2 regions of the Lactococcus sp. AK05 genome follow, and region 2 is predicted to be linked to the other one. Evidence: riboswitches for the same ligand, from Rfam matches in the RefSeq annotation. Region 2 holds a riboswitch; the other holds the start of a gene.
What was found. A riboswitch is a leader RNA that binds a small molecule or an ion and turns the genes downstream of it on or off. The one in region 2 is predicted to bind FMN.
Positions count from the first base shown of each region.

Region 1: linked by a shared signal. The riboswitch ahead of ribD (bifunctional diaminohydroxyphosphoribosylaminopyrimidine deaminase/5-amino-6-(5-phosphoribosylamino)uracil reductase RibD) and the one ahead of AB6B24_RS04175 (ECF transporter S component) in region 2 are both predicted to bind FMN.

Region 1 is NZ_JBFTEI010000001.1:592,565-600,530, reverse strand. Features, by position in the region: gene ribE (6,7-dimethyl-8-ribityllumazine synthase) at 1-102, opposite strand, end outside; gene ribA (GTP cyclohydrolase II) at 130-1,326, opposite strand; gene AB6B24_RS02860 (riboflavin synthase) at 1,335-1,985, opposite strand; gene ribD (bifunctional diaminohydroxyphosphoribosylaminopyrimidine deaminase/5-amino-6-(5-phosphoribosylamino)uracil reductase RibD) at 1,985-3,073, opposite strand; FMN riboswitch at 3,256-3,372, opposite strand; gene AB6B24_RS02850 (hypothetical protein) at 3,531-4,028, opposite strand; gene AB6B24_RS02845 (hypothetical protein) at 4,047-4,724, opposite strand; gene AB6B24_RS02840 (hypothetical protein) at 4,721-5,293, opposite strand; gene AB6B24_RS02835 (hypothetical protein) at 5,382-6,044, opposite strand; gene AB6B24_RS02830 (MucBP domain-containing protein) at 6,038-7,966, opposite strand, start outside.
Region 2 is NZ_JBFTEI010000001.1:874,555-882,520, forward strand. Features, by position in the region: gene AB6B24_RS04165 (ABC transporter ATP-binding protein) at 1-1,017, opposite strand, end outside; gene AB6B24_RS04170 (ABC transporter transmembrane domain-containing protein) at 1,001-2,818, opposite strand; gene AB6B24_RS04175 (ECF transporter S component) at 2,967-3,587, opposite strand; FMN riboswitch at 3,702-3,838, opposite strand; gene AB6B24_RS04180 (pseudouridine synthase) at 3,936-4,655, opposite strand; gene scpB (SMC-Scp complex subunit ScpB) at 4,642-5,208, opposite strand; gene AB6B24_RS04190 (segregation/condensation protein A) at 5,201-5,929, opposite strand; gene xerD (site-specific tyrosine recombinase XerD) at 5,959-6,675, opposite strand; gene cbpB (cyclic-di-AMP-binding protein CbpB) at 6,653-7,114, opposite strand; gene AB6B24_RS04205 (metallophosphoesterase) at 7,145-7,648, opposite strand; gene AB6B24_RS04210 (nucleoside-triphosphate diphosphatase) at 7,696-7,966, opposite strand, start outside.

The sequences.
Region 1 (7,966 bases), 280 kb from region 2:
TGCTCCTGACAAAAGTTTTGCATTGATAAATTCATTAAATCGAGCAACTACAATCCCATATTTTGCATTCTCTGTTCTTAAATTTCCTTCAATAATTGTCATATTTCTATCCTTACTTTCTATTTTACTTTAGTCAAACAAATGTCCCATTTTATTTTGTTTTACTTTTAAATAATCACGGTCAAAAGGGTTATCTTTGATTTGGAGAGCTACTCTTTCTTCAACTACTAGACCATATTTTTGAAAATCATTAATCTTTTGCGGATTATTAGTCATTAATTTCAATGATTTCACCCCAATTATTTTTAGAATTTGTGTTCCAATGGAATATTCTCGCTCATCTTCTTCAAATCCCAAAGCTAAATTAGCTTCAACTGTATCAAGTCCTTCATCTTGAAGTGAGTAGGCACAAAGTTTATTAATCAAACCAATTCCACGTCCTTCTTGTCGAAGATATAAAAGCACGCCACGCCCCTCATCATTTATTTTTTTTAATGCCTCTTCTAATTGTTCACCGCAGTCACATTTCAAAGAACCAAAAGCATCACCAGTTAAGCATTCTGAGTGAACGCGGCAAAGAATAGCTTGACCGTCACCAATATCTCCTTTAACTAAAGCAACATGGTGCTCACCATTTATTTTATTGACAAATCCTAAAATATCAAACATACCATATTTCGTTGGTAGCTTGGCTCTAGTCACCTGTTCTACTTGCAGTTCATTTTGCTTAAGATACTCTTGAATAGATTTAATCGTGATATATTTCAAGCCCCACTCTTGCGCTTTTTCCTTCAGTTTCTCCTTATGCATCATTGTTCCATCTTCGTCCATTATTTCAACGCAGACACCTACTTCTTTTAAACCAGCCAGACGCAACAAGTCAACCGTAGCCTCAGTATGACCATTTCGCTCTAAAAGGCCATTTTTCTTGGCAATAAGTGGAAATACATGACCTGGTCTACGAAAATCACTTGGTAAACTCTCGGCATCAACAAGTTTTTTTATGGTTAAGGCCCGTTCAAAAGCCGAAATTCCTGTGCTAGTTTCAATATGATCAACCGAAACTGTAAAAGCTGTTCCATGATTATCTGTATTTTTCTCTACCATTGCTTCTAATTGTAAATTCTTAGCATAAGTTTCACTGAGTGGTGCGCAGATCAAACCTTTGGCCTCACTTGCCATAAAATTAATTATTTCTGGGCTGATAAATTCGGCCGCACAGATAAGGTCGCCCTCATTTTCCCTATTTTCATCGTCACTAACAATAATCATTTCCCCTGCTTTAAGTGCAGCAAGTGCTTCTTCTACTTTATTATATTGGAACATTTTATCTCCTATAAAAATCCGTTGTTAAATAGTTTTTCTTTAGTTACTGAAGATTCTTTCATCGAAGAACTACTATCGCCCCATAATTTTTCTATATATTTCCCTAAAATATCATTTTCTAAATTAACAGTATCACCCACTTTTTTATCTGCCATTATCGTCTCTTTGAGCGTATGTGGAATAATGGAAACACTAAAAGATTTCGACTTAACCTGAGCAACTGTAAGACTAATCCCATCAATCGTAATTGAGCCTTTTTCGACGATGTATCTCATTAAATTTAAGCTCGTTTTGATTTCAAACCAGATGGCATTTTCTTCTTTTTTTACTTCTAAAATCTGGCCAACTCCATCAATATGCCCTGACACAATATGCCCGCCAAATCGGCCATTTAAAGGCATCGCTCGTTCTAAGTTAACTTTGGCACCCACATTTAAGGTCCTAAGATTTGAGCGATTTAGACTTTCAGGCATAATATCAGCCGTAAATTCTTTTTGATTAAATGCAGAAACGGTCAGGCATAAACCATTTGTTGAAATAGAATCTCCAAGTTTCATATCCTCTAAAATCAAGGAAGCACGGATACTAATTTTGAAGGATTTTTCTCTTTTTTGCAGGCAACTCACTTCCCCTATTTCTTCAATTATTCCTGTAAACATTAAAGAAGCTCACTTTCTAATAAAATATCTTCTCCTAGATAGGTTATTTGAGGCCTTTCTAGGAGATAGGCTTGATTGGGTTGCTCGATTCCATGCCCTTCAACTGGACTTGGTGCTTCTTTTCCACCAAATATTTTAGGGGCAATATAAGTTTGAACTTTTTGAACTATCCCTGCTTTTAATGCCGAAGCATTTAATGTTCCTCCACCTTCCAAGATGATACTGTCAATCCCTTTTTCTCCTAACTTTTTGGTCAATTCTTTCAAATTCAATCTTCCTTCTAGGTAAGAAACTAAGATAATTTCACAACCCGCTTTAAGAAAGGGAGCTTGTTTTTCGGGGTCAGACTCAGCTGTAGCAATAATCGTTGGAATTTCAGTAGCTGTAGAAATAATCTTGGAAGCTAAAGGGCTTCTTAAATGAGTATCACAAATGATTCTTATCGGGTTTTTTCCATTTTCCAACCTGACAGAGAGTTGTGGATCATCTAAAATAAGCGTTTCAACACCAATCATAATTGCCATAAAACGTGAACGGTCTTGATGTACTTTCTGTCTTGCAATTTCACCTGTAATCCATTTTGACTGACCTGCTGATGTCGCAATTTTTCCGTCTAAAGTCATTGCATACTTCATCATGACATAAGGAAGCCTTTGACTAACATAATAAAAGAAAATTTTATTTAATTCTTCACATTCTTTTTCTAAAACATTGATAGAAACTTCAATTCCAGCTTCTCTCATTGCTTTAATTCCTTTTCCTGAAACTAAGGGATTGGGGTCTAAATGCCCGATAACAACACGCTTAATTCTATTTTTTATTATCGCTTCAAAACAAGGGGGTTGTTTTCCCTGATGCGCACAAGGCTCTAAGGTCACATAAAGCGTGGCTCCTTCGGGAGATTCGTTACAACTCTTAAAAGCATTGATTTCCGCATGAGCTTCCCCATATTTTTCATGATAACCTTGACCAATAATTCTTCCTTCTTTGACAATAAGGGCTCCTACTTGAGGGTTAGGGTTGACATTACCACCTCCTTTTTTTGCAAGTACAATTGCTAAATCCATGTAGTATTCGTCTTTTTTCATCTATTCATCCTTTCTAATAAAAAATAAGACCCTAAAATAAAATTTCAGGGTCTTTTGATAAATTTTCTATTTTTTTTCGAGCAAAAAAGCAGCTCAAAAAACCAAAAATGGAGTGAATTATATCAATTCACTCCAGAGTTTTAGGCTAAATAGACATAATACTGACTAGAGTATTATGGTTTTATTATCTTCTTTCATCCAGACTATACTGTCGGCCTCGGAGTTTCACCGAATCATGCTGCAAGCAGCTCGCGGGCTATACCGCCGGTAGGGAATTACACCCTGCCCTGAAGATTTATTCAATTGTAGCTAAAGTATAGCATTTAAATTTAAAGATTGTCAAGAAATAAAAACGTATTCTTTAAGTTAACAAATTAAAATCAAACATTAAAAGTTCACAGACAGATAGTACAAGCGAACATCACCCTACTTTATTAAAGTCCAATATAGTTAAATATTATTTAATTTTATAATCAAAACTCTCAAGAATTTTTCCTGTCTTGTCCTTTAAAACAAATCTCATTTTAAAATTCATCTCTTTAACCCATTGATGTTCTGATTTTGTAAGTTTTATTCCTTCTGCACTCTCCATTCCCTCTATTATCCATTTTTTTATCATAGGCATATCATTTTTGACATAAGAAACATAATCATTTTCGACTATCAAAGTTACAACAATGGTATCTGTGCCACTTTCACTTGCTTTAATATCTATATAAAATGGATTTGAACCTTGAGAAGTTACAAGCTGCTTTTTCCCATTATTTATCGAGTGAGTTACCTCGTCTAGTAACTCTTGTTTTTCTACCTGATGATAAATTTTCGCTACTTTGGAAACACTAAAAAGGGTAACCACAAGAGATAAAAATATCATCCCCACAATCAAAGGAATTAACCATGGCAAAATTCTTTTCTTTTTCGGAGTAGTATCTGTTTTCTGTGTATTTTTGTTCATCATTTTCATCCTTTGTTCTCATAAATTAAATCTCTTATAATTCAGCCAGTTATAAAGCATTTGAAGATTTATCAACGGAATTTTTCTTTTTTGAATAATTGAACCATATAATTTTTGTTGAAGTTTGGATATTGTTGCTAAATTATTTTTATATTCCACGGCCTTAACTCCTTTTTCAGCGTTGTTTTCAATAATGGATATTTTTTCAAATCTCCCTTGATTACTATAATAAACCTTATATTCTTTTATTAATTTATTTTTTGTGATATTGAAATTTAAAACGTATCCAATTTTCTTTCTAGTATACATATTTATACCTGAGATAAATTTATCCTGATTCAAAGGAGATATCCCCTCTAAATCCTCAAAAGTTTTTCCTATCAGAATACTATTGTTCACAAAATCATATTCAATCACACCTGTCCTATCACTTACAGTGTTCACTACATCTCTCCAATTATCATAACGACTTTTTTCATTAAGATTAGGAATATAAATACTATTCAGATTATCTATTACGGCACACATAACAGGGGCTGTCCCTGATTTATGAGGAATATTCTGCGCATAATAAATTGAATAGACCCTAAAATTATGGTGGCCGTATCCAATAATGATTAATACAGAAACAATAAATATTAGGATAGGCAAAAATACTTTTCTAAACTTACCTCTTCTTTTTTTCACCATACTCATGAATTAAACCTCTTATAATTTAACCGATTATAGAGCCACTGAAGATTGATTATTGGCTTTTTTCTCTTTTGAACGATATCACCATAAAGTTTATTTTTCCAATAGGATAAAATCTCTTTATCCTTATTTGTAGGAATCGTTCGACTCTTATCTCCTATATCAATTGATAACAATCTACCCGAACGATTAAATTCATAGGCCCTGTAAATATTATCGTTTTTATCAGAAATGACTAAATTATATGTATTTTCAAAAAAATACCAACTGAAACTCACAAAATCTTGATTTGCCCTGTGATATTCTATATCAAATTGAGAAAAATTGTATGTGAAATACCTATTATATGACTGAACCCAATGTTGATTATCTTTGAATCTGTCTATTTCTGTGCTCCAATCCGCATGTGGAAGATAGACGCTTGATAAATTAAAGATAACTGCACACATAACAGGGTCTGTTCCTGACTTATGAGGAATATTTTGTGCATAATATATTGAATAAACCCTTAAATTTCGGTATCCATATCCACTAATTAATAATACAAAAACAATAAAAATGATGATAGACAAAAATACTTTTAAAAACCTCCCTTTTCTTTTTTTCACCATAGATTTTTAAACCAATTACCAACTGATTTAGCAACTTTTTTTACTGTATTCATGAATTAAACCTCTTATAATTCAACCAGTTATAAAGAAATTGAAGCTTTATCGACGGAACTTTCCTTTTTTTAACGATAATTGAATAAGCATCCCTTTTCCAATTTTCTATATTTTTTAAACTCAAATCTGTTGTTTTTTGCCTTAAAGTATAAAATCCTTTGTTATCTAAGTTTGATATGTACATCAATCTCCCAGAAAAGTCAAAAGATAGACATTGACTTTCAGAGTGTTCAAAGTTATAAAAACTTGTTCCAGCCTTTCCAGTAGAGTAAATTATTTGGTACTTTACCTTAGGTCCAATAGGATTATACTGAGGGAAGCCGACAGAAAGTTGAGCAGTTTTGGATAACTCAACATTTATTACAGTTTGTATAAAATCATATGTAATATCGCCCTTTTTATTACTTACAAAATTTAATACATCTCTCCACCTCTCCACATGGCATTTTTCATTTAGTTCCGGAATATAAATATTATCCAAGTTATCTATGACCGCACACATAACAGGGTCAGTACCAGTTCTATGTGGAACATGTTGAGCATAATAAATAGAGTAAGCGTGGAGATTCTTCTCTATTGAAAGAAAGGTCCATAATAATAAAATAAGTAAAACAAGTGGGAAAACCAAAAATAATACAATCTTTTTACGTCTTACCATAGACTCTTAAACCAATTACCGACTGATTTAGCAACTTTTTTTACTGTATTGACAACTTTTGAAGCAACAGATTTGACCGTATTTACCACCGAATGAACGACATTTGAAACAAGCTTTACAGCAGAATTAACAAAATTACTAACCGTTTTGGTGACCGTCTTGACGACTGGCGTAACATAATTATTATAGACATTACCTACAAAGCTAGAAACTCCATTATAGACGGATTTTAGACCGTTCCAAACTGTATTTCCAACATTTCGGATATTTTGTCCCACCCAATTTGCTGTTTGTCTAGCAAGCTCTGCGGCTCTTTGTACTGCTTCTTTAGCGACTCGAATAGCAGTATTGAGTGACTGTTGAGCCATTTTCACACTTTGATTAAAAAAAGATCTGGCATTCTGCCCAGCAGCTTTTGCTGTATTTACAAAGCTAGTGAAAACTTTTGAAACTGACTTCACGCCTTGGTTAAATACTTTAGAAGCTTGAGTTTTTAGGGAAGACAAGCTATTGGTAATGCTTTTGATAGGTTTTGTTGCTGAAGCATTTTTTACTGTGACCGTATCCGCCTTAGCAGAATTTCCAGTAAAAAAGGTTTTTACTTTATTTAATAGATTGCCTGTAACTTTTTTAGTTTGAACCAATATTTTTTTAGCCCCTGATAGAATTGTATCCCCTAAATCTTTAACATTTCCTATAAACCATTTACCCAAAAGAGAAAAGTAAGATTTCAATTGTCTACGACTTCTATACATTCCTAACAATGCTAACGCTGCTCCAGCGGGAGTCAATAAGGTAGCCAAGGAAGCCATACTATTTATTCCCTTCACTTTTTCATGCTCTATTCTTCTTGTTTTTTCAAGCTGTTTTGGTGACTGAGTGTACATATCAATAATTTGTTTAGTTCGTAATTTATTAGAAAAAGCGGGACTTGATTTAAATATTTCTGCATCTAAATCAGCCAAGGAATCAGGCTTATTAAGACCACCACTTAACACATCTCCTGTATAGCCATCTTGTTGTAAGATAATGTACTGCAACATATTTTTTGGCACAAATACCGGTATTCTCCCAAAAATCATCACTCCTCCAATCCTCTGAATTAGCGATTGAGCATTCCCACTATTCTCTGAAGCCGCCAAATCAGTAGCTAAGTGCGGAAAGTCAACATATTTATTATTTGAACCATGATTAGTATTTAAAGCATTTTTCAAGTCATCAGAGGCAAAAGGAACTTTCCCAAATTCATTGTAAAAAGGTTGAAAATTATCCCAATATTTTTGATTAGGAAACCAAATATGATACGACTGATATGCTAAAGCATTATCAACTGCATGATTCACATCTTGATGATTTCTTCTTGCTTCGATTGCCGCTTCATTCATGTAATCAATAACTGCGATAGATTCATTTCTGTTAAATCCTAAATTTTTTTCAAAATTTGAGAGCTGAGTTTCACTAAGACCTGTATCATTTGTATTATCTTTTTGGGACGTATCATAAGAGATAGTTTTAAAGTTCGGTGTAATAATATCCACCTGTGCTGGTTTCCATGTCAGAGGAATAACGATTGGCCCTGCTGTTTGCGAGTTTTGTGGCATGTAAGTTACCGTAGAGTTCGCATAACCTTCATTTTGATAGTTGAATGTGATATTAGGTCGGTAGTTTATGCCAGCATAAGAAACATCATTATTATTTTTGGGATTATAAACGTATGGCTTGGGTTGATAAATAAGATTGATAACAGGATAGTTCGGCATATTATCATTTTCCATCATACTAACAAAACTATAGTTAGGATAAGTGGGGATAGGGAGATTATAGTCTTGATTAGTGAAACCAAGATAATAATCTGTTGGTGCAATAGTGTGTCCGAACTCGTCCAGATAATTAACAGTGATATCTTGCCGAATTTGAGTATT
Region 2 (7,966 bases):
TGAAATTCCTTGTTGTGGCGCAAATTCTTTTTCTTCCATGATTGTCTTAATGCGACTAGAGGCCACCAATCCATTTGAAAAGTTTGATAATGAATCCATCAATCCTGAAATAGGATTAAAGTAAATTTGTACATTACTGATGAAAGCATAAATTAAACCAGCCTCAACCACTGCATGTAGACTTCGATTAGAATACATCAACAAGACAACAACAATTGAGATGGCCATCAAAAAATTAACCAAAGGGCTCAACAAAATCCCATTAATTTGAATCACTCGTTTTCGATAACCATAATATTCATCATTTGTTTTTTCAAATTCATTTCCTAGTCTGCTCTCTTGACGAAATTGTTGAATAATTCTCATCCCAGAAATGTATTCATTTAATTTCGTATTCAATTCTGAACGCTTAGCAAGCATGGCTTGATAAACTTTTGTACTCACTTTTTGATAAATCAGTACTGCCAAAATCAATAGGGGAAGAATCAACAACATCACAAGCGCAATTTGGTGGTCAATAATAAACAAAGCAATGAAGGCAATGATAATAGAAAGCAAACTTGTTAATGCATTAAACAAAGTCTGCCAGAAATCAAATAAATCAGTGTCATTTGTGATTCTGGTGATTAACCAACCCGTCGGTTTTTGGTCAAAATATCGCATGCCTAGCTGATGAATTTTTCGATAAACTTTCTTACGAATGTATTGATTAACAAAAATCGAACCATTTTGCAGATAATTCCATTTGAAAAAGAAAGCAATTGAATTAATTATTGCTAAAATCAAATAAAGACCTGCAAAATAGAAAATAATCTGGTCAGTCGCTTTCATAGGTGTCAAATAAGAATCCATAAAAACGGACAAAACAAAAGGCATAATTGAAGCAAGAGCAGTTGTAATTACACTAAAAACAAAAGCCCAAACGAAATACTTTTTGAAAGGTAATAAGAATTTGAAAATAAATTTAAAAACTTGCCAACTTTCTCTGACAGACATTTTGTCAGTAGATTTCTCCATTTTCTTCTCCTTCCCGATTTACTGACGAACCTGTCAGTAAATTCTCATCTTCATCATTCGCTGTCAAATGACTTTCAATCTGTTGCATTTGCCACATTTGAGCATACCAACCTCCAGATTTAATCAAAGCTTCATGCAAGCCACGCTCAATCACTTTTCCTTCGTCTAGCACGAGAATTTCATTAGCTTCCATTACTGATGACAATCTGTGACTGACAACCAGCGTTGAACTTTCATGACGTAAGGCCTTCAGATTTGACAAAATTAACTGTTCAGTCTTGGCATCAACAGCTGACAGCGCATCGTCTAAAATTAATAATTTAGGCTGAATAAGTAGCGCCCTCGCAATAGATAACCTTTGCTTTTGTCCACCAGAAAGCGAAACGCCACGCTCGCCAACCAAAGTATCATAACCTTCAGGAAAAGCAATAATATCATCATGAATTCCAGCTGTTTTAGCTGCAATTTCAACTTCTTCTTGACTCGCTGACATCTTAGCAAAGCGAATATTATCTCTGACAGACATCGAAAATAGAAAATGTTCTTGCGGAACATAACCAATCGCTGGCAAATATTCATCTAATTGATAATCCATAATATCATGGTCAGCAAAAGTAATATGTCCTTTGTAATGGTCAAACTCTCGCATTAAAAGTTTAATAATCGTTGATTTTCCTGCACCTGTTCGTCCGACCAAACCTAAAACATGACCTTCTTTTAAATTAAATTGAACTTTCTCCAGATTGCGCCCTTCATTCTCATTTGGATAAGTAAAACTTTCAATATCAAAAAGGAGTTGACCTTCTTTTGGCATTTTCAAAGTACCTTCAGAAATTTTTGATTCCGCTTTTTGAGCTAATAATTTTTCTACTCGACTGTATGAAGCTCTTCCACGTTCAATAACATTAAAAAGAACACCAATAGCAAACATCGGCCAGACCAAATTTCCGATATAAGTCATAAAAGCAACCAACTGTCCAATCGTTAAAACATGGTGAACAACATAGTAGCCCCCTAAAAGAATGGTTAAAGTATAAGATAAACCAACAATTAAAGTGATTAAAGGATCGTACATTGAGTCAATCCAATTGACCCTGATAAAGGCTTTATCAATATTATCTAACTTAACTTGGAAATCAGCCATATCTTGTTCTTCTTCACCAAAAGATTTGATTGCTTTCATTCCTGTAATCGATTCTTGGACTTTATCATTCATTTCAGAGAAGGTTTCTTGGGCATGTTCAAAACTTACATGAATTTTATCCCCTAAAACTTTAGATACTAGCGCGAGTAAAGGCAAAGGAAGGACAGCAATAATTGTCAAACGCCAGTCGATAAATAAGAGCATAGCAATGATTGTCATCCCGCCCGTCATTAAAGAATCTGCCCAAGTCAAAACACCAAGTCCAGCAACACTCTGTATCGCTTGTAGGTCATTTGTCGCATGAGCCATCAAATCGCCAGTCCGATTTCTCTGATAAAAAAGGGTATCCATTCTTAAAAAATGCCTAAAAAGCCGACTACGGATTATTTTTTCCAGTTTAAAGGCTTCACCCCAAATATTTGTAGACCAAAGAAAACGAAAGCCATATTCAACGAGTGCAGTAACCAATAAAATACCAGAAAAACTCAAAATTAAGGGTAAAGTAAGGTTACGCTTAACAATATGGTCAATAATTTTTCCGATAATTAAAGGCGGAATCAAGTGAGTTAAAGAAACAATAAAAAGGGCTAATAGACCAACGCCATAACCTTTTCTCTCTGCCTTAAAAAACCACCATAAATCTTTAAAAATTTTCATACAGTCTATTCCATTTTATTTTATAATATTCTAAATATTAGTATACCATAAAGAAAGCGTTTAAAACAGACTATATGAAGTGAGATTCCCACTTATTTACTATTTAAATAAAAAAAGAAACTTCAAATCAATGAAATTTCTTTTTTTATTAAGCATTATAAAATTTTACGACTTTGTTTTTCTTGAACACTGCAACAATCAAACCAAATACCAGAGCAAAGATGATGTACTGCAAAGCATTAAAAGGTAAAACTACTGTTAAAAGATAAGTTGGATTCAAAGTAACTGATAGAGAACCCATATTAAAAAGATGAGTTGCTCCAACAAAAATTTTATCAACATCAAAGCCAGCAGCTAAACGATAGAGAGGGAGTGCGTAGAAAACATTCAACACCATCATCACAAGAACTGATGCGATGGCTGCTAAAACTACACCAACTGTATAGTTTTTGATTGAGAATTTTTTCTTTGTAAAGAACCAAACAATTGCCATGAAGATTCCCAAAGCAATGAAGTTCATCGGCACACCAATCCAAGTTGATGGCCCTTGATTAAATAGGAGATACCATAAGATAGAGCGAATAAAGAGGATAATAAATCCATCACCCAATCCCAAAGTAAAGACTCCAATAAGTACTGGAATGATTGAGAGTTCAACTTTCATAAAATCAATTCCAGGCAATAGCGGAAACTGCAAAATCGGCAATAATAAGATTGTTGATAGTGCAGCAAGCATGGCAATTAATACCATCCGACGTGTTTTAGACATAAAAAAACCTCCAAATATGAGAAAATAATTCTTCAAATTTCGAGGAAGTTGATAGACATTTTTGGTTTGGCTAAAAACAGTAATCCAACCGAAGTTGATTACACTACAAAAATTGTTCATCTTCTTCCATCCAGACTTTACTGTCGCTAGCAGATTCTCACTGCTTCAATCGCCGTAGCGAATCGCGGAGTCATAAGGTCAAAGCCCTATTTACCGCCGGTCCCGAATTACACGGTGCCCTGAAGATAATTTTATTATAGCACAAAAATAGTTTGCTTATCAAGAATAAGATTTGCTTAAGAAATAAAAAAACAACTCTTTATCAGAATTGTCTTTTATAATAATCACTTAATTTCCTTGGGCTGCATTAATCAATTGAGAAACTTCTTTTTTACTCAAACGACGAAATTGTCCTGTTGGAAGTCCATCCAATGTAAGAGTTCCATATTGAATACGACTCAATTTTTGTACTGGAAGTCCTGCAGCCGCAAACATTTTTTTAACTTGATGATTTTGTCCTTCATGGATAGTTAAACTAACAATCGAATGATTTTTTGTTTTCTCTTGTTTGATAATCTCATAACGGGCGGGACTAACTTTTTTACCTTCAATAGTCATACCTAAAGTTAAAGGACGCAAGTTTTCTTTGTTCGCTTGACCTTCTACCTTAGCAACATAGACCTTATCAACACCATGACGTGGGTGAGTCATCATATTCGTAAATTCACCATCGTTTGTAAGCAAAAGCAAACCGCTTGTATCCCAGTCCAAACGTCCCACAGGGTAAATACGTTCTTTAACTTGTGGCATTAAATCCATTACCGTTTGACGTCCTTTGTCATCGCTAACTGAAGAAATATAGCCTCTTGGTTTATTTAGAAGATAATAAACGGGTTCTTCGTTATAAACTGCTACTCCATTAACTTCAACGATATCTCCAGTTGAAACTTGATAACCCAAGTTTGTCATTGGAACATTATTTACCGTTACTTTTCCCGCTAAAATTAGTTCTTCTGCTTTACGTCTGCTTGCCACACCTGCATGGGCCAAATATTTATTGATTCTCATTTTCTTCACTTTCGTTAAATAAGGTTTGTTCTTCTGCGATAAATCTTGACTCATCTATTTCAGGTAATTCATCTAAATGATTAATCCCAATATAGTCTAAGAAAAATTCAGTTGTTGCATAAAGACTTGGACGTCCTGGTGCTTCAACTTGCCCGACCTTTTCAACCAAATCAAAAGCACGAAGTGTTGAGAGAACACCTGAGGAATTCACTCCGCGGAGCTGATCGATTTCGAGTCGAGTTAAAGGTTGCTTATAAGCAATAATTGATAAAACTTCAAGAGCTGATTTTGACAACGATTGATTAAGAGGAGTTTTGGCATAGTTTTTAAGAATTTCTGCAAACTCTTCTTTTGTAGCCATACGATATTTACCTGCAGTTTCAATAATCGTTAAAGCAGATTCTTCATCAGAATGATATTTTTCTTTTAAGTAATCAATTTGTTGCTGACAAGCTTGTTTAGACATTTCTGTCAATGCTGACAATTCTGCCAAAGTTAAACCAGATTCGCCAGATACAAAAAGTAAGAGTTCACAACTTGCTGTCTTATTCACTAGTTTCTTTTCTTTCTAAAATAATTTCTCCAAAAAGCTCTTCTTGAGAAAAAGAAATCTGTTGATTTTTGATTAATTCTAAAAGAGCCATAAAAGTGGTGACGAGTTCATCTTTATTAGTAGAGCTAGAAAACAAATCTGAAAATTTACATATTTTTTGTTCTGTAAATCTAGTACTTAACTCTAAAATCTTATCAGCAATTGTAAATTTCTCAGCTGCTATTTTTGTATTTTCGTCTTGAAAATGTTGTCTTTGCAACTCAAGAATTTTGGTAAAAGCTAGAAATAAATCTAAAGCAGATTTATCCTGCAAAAGCACAGTTTCATCAGTGATAATTTCTGTCTTAGCTTTTGAATAAAAGTGACTACGTTCCTGATGAAGTTCATCTAAATCTTGTGACAACATTTTATATTTCCGATATTCATCAATTTGAGCCAATAAATCATACTCAAGTTGTTCTGTATCTTCAATAAAAGTTTCGGTAACTGTCGGTAAAAGTCTTCTTGATTTAATTAACATCAGTTGACTTGCCATTAACATGTACTCTCCAGCTACTTCCAATTCAAGTTCTTTCATGGTTTGAATATAGATAAGATATTGCTCAATAACTGGTACCAATGGAACTTCAAAAATATCCATTTCATACTGACTTACCAAATGCAATAAAAGGTCGAGAGGACCCTCGAAGTTTTTAATTTTTATATTGATTTCTTTAATCATAGTTTACATAATAAAAATAGTGTAAATTCCTATCTATAATATTTTTCAAGCGTTGTAATAGTCGTTAAACCAAGTAGAGTTGCCAGTTCATAAATTGACTTCCCTGCTTTAACCTGATGCAAGATATACTGTTCTCTAATTTCTTTGGAAGAATAGTTCGTAAATTTTTTCAATTCAGTATAAAGAAATTGACGAGATTTTGCGAATAATTCATCAGCATTATTAATGGCTTTAACTCTTATGGCAAATTTTTCTCTAATTGGTAAAACTCGTTTTATTCCTGCTTTTTCAATCGTGAGATATTTAAAGTTCCAATTAAAATTTTCCCATTTCAATTTTTGTATCTCAGCAAAATTTAAACCAAATTCTAAAATTAATAAGGCTAAAAATTGTCCTGGACAGGTCAAAGGACCATAGAACTCAGGAAATTCCTTAATCATTGGATGATAACTTTGAGCAGTCTGTGATTTTTTTTGAACGACTTGTTTAATTTTAAAGTACTGGTCAACTTTTTGTCTTTGATACAGGAAAAGCAAATATTGATTTGCACTCGAAATCTTCCTTCGCTGTGCTGCTGGCGAAAGATTACTAATTTGAATTTTGTAAAGTTCTAAGTTTTCTGTTGTGAGTGACTTATCTTCAAAGAAAGCCTGCAAAGAAACTAAATCATAATGGTAATTTGAACGAGTATTCTCTGAAAAATTTCTGCTTGCTAAATACTCGTCAATCTCGTTTGGTAATTTCATAATATTTTGTAAAGTCGTGAGCAAAGGCACTAAAGGCCTTTAATATTTCTTGCCTAACAACAATCCCCATAAATTCCTGTCTTTTGACTACTGGGAGAAATGGCTCCTTAATTAATTTGTGCATCATTTCTTCCAAGGTTACTGATGGTCCAACTGTTTGAACATCTTTATTAACTATTTCCGAAATTGATGTATTATGTAATTTTTCAAAAAAGAAATTCTGTTCCATTTCAAATTCAACGATTTCTGTTAAACCCAAAACACCAACGTATTCTTTTTTTTCATTTAAAACTGGAACTCGTGAATACTTATACTGACTAAGCATCAGTTTTGCATGAGCAATATTATGCTCAGCATAAAGTACAGCAACATTTGAGGCAGGAATCATAAAGGTTTCACTTTGATTCAAGATAAAATCCTCAATCTTTTTATCAATCATGCAAATTACTCCTTAAAGAGCTTTGTAGACTTAGAGTCTGAACTGTAGTTCCGGGATAGGTTCATGTTGCAGATTTCGATAAGAAACTTTGAACTCTTCTCCTTCAATCTCAATTATAGCATACATTTTGATATCATACTTCCCTCTAGGTTGTGCAACTGAACCTGGATTTACATAAAGTATATTATTAATTTTTTGTGCTACTGGTTGATGGATATGTCCAAAAAGCGCGATATCTGCGTTCTTTTCCTCAGCAAAATAAGAATAACGGTCCAATCCTAAACCAACATAAAAAAGATGACCATGTGTAATTAATACCTTTTTTCCTTCAACTTCTTGAGTAAGAAAATCATGATATCCACTATCATAATCACAGTTCCCAGCAACAACAGTTATTCCTTGCCAAATTTCATCAGAACTAGGAAGTTCAGAATCTCCGCAATGAAAGATAGCAGTTGCTTCATTCAAATATTTTGATTTTATGGATTCAACCACATCGCGGTCATAATGTGAATCAGACATTACTACAAACATAAGCGTCCCTCTTTTACATAATTATATTTATGTTAATTTATTTAAACTTATTTGTCAAGCCACTCAGGAAGTTCAGCCATTAATTTTCTCAAGGCTTGTCCGCGATGAGAGACTTGGTTTTTTTCTTTTTCTGATAATTCTGCGGCTGTTCTAAAGGCATCAACCATGAAAATAGGATCATAGCCAAAACCATTTTCTCCTTTAGGAGCGAGAGCAATATAGCCATCCCAATCTGCTTCTACAACTAAACTCTCACGGCCTGGTTTTGCCGCCACAAGCGTAGTATGAAAATGTGCGCTTCTACGTTCTGGAGTAATT